Regions from separate parts of the Marinobacter sp. LM1 genome, predicted to be linked through region 3. Evidence: predicted binding sites of a transcription regulator. Region 3 holds the regulator's gene; each other region holds the start of a gene.
The links. Region 3 encodes FliA, which starts transcription of late flagellar genes. Its sites were predicted from a motif close to CTAAAGTTTNNNNNNNNNNNGCCGNTAA; they were not measured.

Region 1: the regulator FliA is predicted to act here: its motif matches at 827-854, upstream of flgM (flagellar biosynthesis anti-sigma factor FlgM).
Region 2: the regulator FliA is predicted to act here: its motif matches at 850-877, upstream of OZ656_RS13495 (flagellin).

What each region holds. Positions count from the first base shown of each region.
Region 1 is NZ_CP114373.1:2,413,099-2,415,298, forward strand. It holds gene flgA (flagellar basal body P-ring formation chaperone FlgA) at 77-784, shown strand; gene flgM (flagellar biosynthesis anti-sigma factor FlgM) at 912-1,238, shown strand; gene OZ656_RS11360 (flagella synthesis protein FlgN) at 1,246-1,716, shown strand; gene OZ656_RS11365 (hypothetical protein) at 1,788-2,200, opposite strand, start outside.
Region 2 is NZ_CP114373.1:2,890,558-2,892,757, forward strand. It holds gene OZ656_RS13490 (FkbM family methyltransferase) at 1-507, opposite strand, end outside; gene OZ656_RS13495 (flagellin) at 939-2,200, shown strand, end outside.
Region 3 is NZ_CP114373.1:1,690,111-1,692,310, reverse strand. It holds gene OZ656_RS07925 (protein phosphatase CheZ) at 1-511, opposite strand, end outside; gene cheY (chemotaxis response regulator CheY) at 533-916, opposite strand; gene OZ656_RS07915 (RNA polymerase sigma factor FliA) at 1,077-1,820, opposite strand; gene OZ656_RS07910 (MinD/ParA family protein) at 1,853-2,200, opposite strand, start outside.

The DNA of each region.
Region 1 (2,200 bases), 720 kb from region 3:
GGTTAACGGCCCGAAAACCCGAATCCTTAGCGGATTTCGACAATACACACAGGTAAACACAGCATAGGACAAACCGGTGCGTATGCGAATCATCTTTTTGGCTGCATTGTGTCTATCACTGAGCCCAATCACTCTGTCTTCAGAGAGAACCAGTGCTGAAGCCATCCGTGACGCTGCCCAGACGTTCCTGGCAGAGTGGTCCAGAACCCTTGCTGCCGAGGGCTACACGAGCCGCTACGAAGTTGGCGCTATCGACAGCCGCATCGCCCTTGCTGCCTGCAACCAGGGGCTGAACGCCGAGTTTGCGGGCGATCCGCTACAGACCACCAGCCCGTCGGTCCTGGTTTCCTGCAGTGGTGAGCGCCCCTGGAGAATGTACGTTACCACCAGCGTCGAGGTTCACGGCCCTGCCCTGATAGCAGCCCGTCCTCTGGCGCGCGGCGAACGCCTGACGCCGGACCTGGTCACCCTAAATTCGGTGCAGATCAATGCCAGTCGTCGCGGCGTACTCACCCGCAAAGAGTCCGTTTCAGGCATGATGATGCGCCGCCCGGTGAACGCCGGCACGGTAATGACCCCGGATCTCCTTGAAGCTCCCAACGCGATTGAGCGGGGTGACCATGTTATTATCACCGCGCGCTCAGGCTCATTTTCGGTATCATCTCGCGGTAAGGCACTGGCGAGCGCGGGCGTTGGAGAACAGGTACTGGTGGAAAATCTCCGCTCGTCCCGGACAGTCAAAGCTCGTGCCGTTGGCCCAGGGCGGGTCGAAATTCCGATGTAAGGCGGCAAACAGCAAGAGCGGCAAATGTTTTCCGTTTTGTAACTAAAGTATGGCGCGGATTTGCCGTTAAGCAGATATAAACCCGAATACGCCACTTTCTTGTGGCCCCAGGCAAGCAGGTATTGATATGTCAGTTGACTTAAATGGAATTGGCCCCGGCCAGGTCAACACCACGCGCACGACGGCCGACAAAGCCTCAGGCAATCAAACGTCACAGGCGCCCACAGGCGAGCAAGCCAAGGCCCAGAGCCCCGCTGCCCGTGGCGAAAACGTGAACCTGAGCAATCAGGCGAAAAACCTGAAGCAACTTGAGCAGAAGCTGGGGGACTACCCCGAAATGGACGATGATCGCATCGAACAGATTCGTTCTGCTCTTGAGAACGGCACCTACAAGGTAGATGCCCAGAAACTGGCCCAGAAAATGCTTGAGATGGATAAAAGCATTTTCGGGTGAGTAAAGCATGACTGCACATGAACAGTTGAAAGCGATTCTTCAGGAAGATATCCGCCAGCTTGAGTTGCTGGCGGAAGTACTCCACCAGGAAAAATCCGTGCTCTCCTCTGCGGATATCCAACCCCTCCAGGAAATGACCAGCCGGAAAAACCAGATTCTTGAGGGCATACGCGAACGCGCCAAAAAGAAGATTCACCTGCTGGTGAATATGGGCTACAAGCCCAATGCCGGAGAGCCATCACGCTTCATTCGCTCCGCTGGTATGGATGAGCTGCACCAACTCTGGAAAGAAGCCGACACCCGTTTGCGCGAATGCCAGGCCGTGAATCAGAACAACGGCCGAATTCTTGGCCACCTGCAAAAGCGCCTGTCACGCCTTACCGACATCTTCCGAGGTGCTTCCGCCCAGCAGAAGCTCTATGGTGCCAAAGGCCAGCAGACCAACGTCTCAAGCACCAATATTCTGGCCAGCGCCTGATACACCCATCGCTCACAGACAACGAAATGCCCGGAGATCTTCCGGGCATTTTTCGTTTCAGGGCAAGGTTTTCAACGCGTATAGATGGTCATCTGGGAATCCGGGTGAAAGCGGATATCGCGAATGCTGACATTGCCCATGGGTGGAGTCTGGCCGCCCATCACGCGAATATTATCCATCCGGATTTCCTCGATACGCTCGGGAAATGCCAGCCTCAGGCCTCCGTCTTCCTGTAGCGAGTAGCGAGGCTCTGAGTCTCGGTAATGCACACCCGTAATTGTAAGGTCTGAATCCAGAAAACTGAGCACCGGCACGAATACATTTGCCGCCAGCCTGATCCCTTCCACCACGTCGACATCGGGAGATTCTCCTGAGAGATCGTCCCGGGCGCTGGCGGGCATGGAAGACACGGCCTCCAGGCGCTCCATCAGGCCAATACCGCTTTGTGCAGACACCCCTGACATTTCCTCTTCCGAGAGGGGTG
Region 2 (2,200 bases), 1.2 Mb from region 3:
CTTTTTTATAATGAAAGCACCAACTGGAATGTAATTTTGCACCAACAAACGCTCTTGTGAATACGAATTTAAAACAATCTCGCGTTCACTCTTCAAATTACCTCCTGAGTCTTCCTCTACAACCTTATAATTCCCGAAGACAATATCGTAAGCATCATCAGATATTGCATTGAGCATCTTCGATATAGAAGATTCAGCAAGCAAATCATCATCGTCTAGAAAAAGCACCCATTCCCCGGTAGAGTAATTCAACGCCCTGTTTCGAGCAGAAGAAACGCCCGATAATTCATTAATGGATTTCGGCAAATAATTAATTATAAATTTTTCTTTATTGTTCAAAATAAATGAACTTACAATTTCAAACGATGAGTTATTAAAATCATCATCAACGACAACAATTTCAACAACATCATTATTATTAAAATCTTGTCTTACTATAGATGCGAGAGCACGAGACAACAGCTTAGGTCGATTTAACGTTGGTATTATTATCGATAAAATAGTCATTAATACTTCCTCTTATTTCAACCCAACACTAGCAGTAAAAAAGTAAATTAAAACTGAGATTAAATATTTCAATAAAAATATACAAACCTCTCTCGGTAATAAATTTCTATAATAAACTACCACCTTTTTATCCGAAACAATCAAGAAATCTGCACTCCGAGCACATCAACGAGCATACCCTTCAGGATACTCAGGGCGGCAAGCCTTTTCCTCTTTTCGCGCCAAAAATGTGGCAGAAGCAACTCTTAGCTTAAAAAGCAAGAATCCGAAAAATTAAAGAAAACAATAGCTTAAAACATTCAAAATAGACCTGGCACGAATTTGGCTTGACATTAGGCATCATCAAACATAACACGCACATTGCCGATATTTGTTTCTGGCCAAACTCACTAGGCTATGGAATTCGGCACCTCTGAGCAGGGAGAAAAGACATGCCTCAGATCATAAACACCAACATCGCATCGCTGAACGCTCAACGCAATTTGAATGCCTCTCAGCAGGATGCAAATACAACGCTTCAGCGCTTGTCCTCTGGTTTGCGCATCAATTCGGCAAAAGATGACGCTGCCGGCCTGGCGATAGCAGAGCGCTTTACCTCTCAGGTTCGAGGCTTGAACCAAGCGGTGCGGAACTCCAATGATGGCGTGTCTCTGGCGCAGGTTGCTGAGGGTGCGCTGGGAGAATCCGGAAACATTGTTCAGCGAATGCGAGAGCTTGCCGTACAGGCGGCGAACGCCACCAACTCAGCTTCTGATAGAAAAGCACTTCAGGCGGAAGTTAACCAGCTCAAACAAGAACTGGAGCGCATCGCGACAACTACCGAATTCAACGGCCTGAAACTTCTCGATGGGACATTTCAGGCGCAGAAATTCCAGGCGGGCGCTAATGAAGGGCAAACGATTTCAGTCTCGATCACCGGCACGCGAATCAATACCCTCGCCAACAATACCTTGGAAACAATTGCGGCTGCCAGCGGATCTACCGGCACAGGGGCAATAAGCGCTGCATCAGGCGGGACGGCACCGGGTACCAACGGCTTGGCAGCTCAAAATATTACCATTTCAAGTTCGCTGGATGAGCAGGTAGTCAACATCAATTCCGCTGGCGCAACGGCTGAGACCATTGCTGCTGAAATCAATAAAAAAGCCGAAACAACCGGCGTTACAGCATCGGCAAGAACTACGGTGGAGATGGATGGCTTAACCGCGAGTGGTACCGTGACAATGAAGCTGTCTACCGGTGATGGAACCGAGGCTACGGTTTCCGCTCAGATTTCCGATGTTAACAATCTTGAGCCCTTGGCTCGTGAGATCAACGCCAGCAGCGGCAAAACAGGGATTACAGCAGAAGTTGACGGTGGCAAGCTGACCCTCATTCAGGATACCGGCAAAGATATTGTCATAGAGGGCTTTTCAAGTAACGGCGGTGGCGGCACCCCGCCAGAAATCACACTGACAGGTTCATCCGAAGATCAGCAAACTCTCCAAAGTGGTGGAACAGATAGTGCTCGCGTTGCGGGGGAAATCACATTTGATTCCGCTACCAGCTTCGCAGTCTCCTCTTCCGTGGGAGGTACCACCGGGATATTCGCCACGACGGACACTTTCGGCTCAACCGACGAGAAACTCGCAGACATAGATATCAGCGACTTTGAAGGTGCCAGCAGCGCCATGAGGGTACTGGATTCTGCGCT
Region 3 (2,200 bases):
GGTTCTGGTACAGACTGTCGGAGTCCGTCGTCAGGCCAGCGAAGAACTTGTCGATGCGACCGTAAAGCTCCCGAAATTCCGCAGGCTCCATTTCACGACGGCGCAGACGCTGCCACTCATCCCGCAGGGCAACCGCTTCATCCCGCATGGCGTGAGCCACCGGCATGCTTTCCTCAACCAGATCCATGGTGCGGTTCGCCGCCTGGCTGGTCATCTGAACCACATAGGCCAGACGGTCAGAAGCGTCGCTCATCTTCGACAGGACTTCTTTCTGCTCGGCATTACGCGGGTCTATCTGGAAGTTCCGGATTGCCTCATGGAGGCTGCGGGTCAGTCGCCCCACTTCCCGATACAGACTCTGATCGCGAACCTCGCTCAGTTCATTGATCAGGGTCATCGCCTTGGCATAATTCCCGGCGTTTACATTCTCGGCCAGGTCGGAGGCCTGCTTTTGAAGCTTCTCCGCCACCTCCGGATCAAGGCCCTGATGGTTCTGTTTGGTATCACTCATGGCGAGCCATCCGACCTCTGGTTACTGGATTCGTTCGAAGATTTTCTCGATCTTTTCCTTCAGCACGGCTGCCGTGAAAGGCTTGACCACATACCCGTTCACCCCGGCCTGAGCCGCAGCCACGATCTGGTCCCGCTTGGCCTCCGCCGTTACCATCAGAACCGGCAGGTTCTTCAGATTTTCATCAGCACGGACAGCCTTCAGAAGGTCAAAGCCCGACATGCCGGGCATGTTCCAGTCAGTCACCAGGAAGTCATACTTGCCGCTTCGGAGCATGGGCAACGCGGTGTTGCCATCGTCTGCTTCATCCGTATTGGTGAAGCCGAGATCTCGCAGCAGGTTTTTGATGATGCGTCGCATTGTGGAGAAGTCATCCACAATGAGAATTTTCATGTTCTTGTCCAATGGGACCTCCAGTCAGTAACACCCGGAATTCATTCAGCCTTTTGGAAGTCTAGCAGGCTGCTACCTTAAGCGCTTATTGTGTGGTGTTTGCGCACGTTGTAAAGCATCGTTTACCAAAAGCTACACAGCTTGCTGAAAGCGAAACACAGCACCTGGCCGATCAGTCGTTGTCACCATCCCGCCACTCGGCCAACCGGCTGCGAAGTCTCAACGCCGCCTGGCTGTGAATCTGGCTTACCCGGCTCTCACTGACCCCAAGCACCGCACCGATTTCCTTGAGGTTGAGCTCCTCCTGGTAATACAGGCTCAATACCAGTTTTTCACGCTCAGGCAACTGCTCAATGGCGTCTGCCAGACTGCGCTGGAAAGCGCCTGAAGCAATACCGTCCAGCGGATTATCACTCGCTTCTGCTTCTTCTATCGGCAGCTCGCCGGATTCATTGAGCTCATCAAGACTAAAAAGTCTACCGCTGTTCGCGTCGGCAAGTGAGGCATGATACTCGTCCAGACCAATGCCAAGCTCTTCAGCTACTTCGGCATCCTGGGCCTCGCGCCCGGTACGATCTTCCACTTGTTTGATAGCACTGGCGATTCGCCGGGCGTTGCGATGCACTGAGCGGGGCACCCAGTCGCCCTTGCGGATCTCATCCACCATGGCACCGCGGATGCGAATCCCTGCGTAGGTTTCAAAGGTGGCACCTTTGCCGGAAGAATAGCGCTGCGCGGCCTCCAGCAGGCCAATCATACCGGCCTGCATAAGGTCTTCCAGCTGCACTGATGGCGGCAGCCGGGCCATGAGATGAAGGGCGATTTTCTTGACCAGCGGCGCATGCTCTTCAATCAGGGCTGAAGGGCTCCTGGCGCCGGCCTGATGGTAAATTCCCAGATGTTTCGCCAATGTCATGTATCCGGTTTTCTTGTAGGACTGGATTCAGATCAGACTTCGACGAGCCGCTCCACGAAGAATTCGAGATGCCCCCTGGGAGAGGACGGCAAAGGCCAACTGTCCACTTTTTCGGCCAGAGCCCGGATAGCCAGCGAGGCTTTCGCCCTCGGATAGGCATCCAACACCGCTTTCTGCCTCTGAACGGCTTTCTTGACGGCCTCGTCGTAAGGCACGATACCTACATATTGTAGTGCCACATCCAGAAAACGCTCGGTGACCCGGGTCAGTTTTTCAAACAGATGGCGGCCTTCCTGCTCATTGCGGACCTGGTTTGCCAGGATACGGAAGCGGTTGGTGCCATAATCCCGGTTCATCAGCTTGATCAACGCGTACGCATC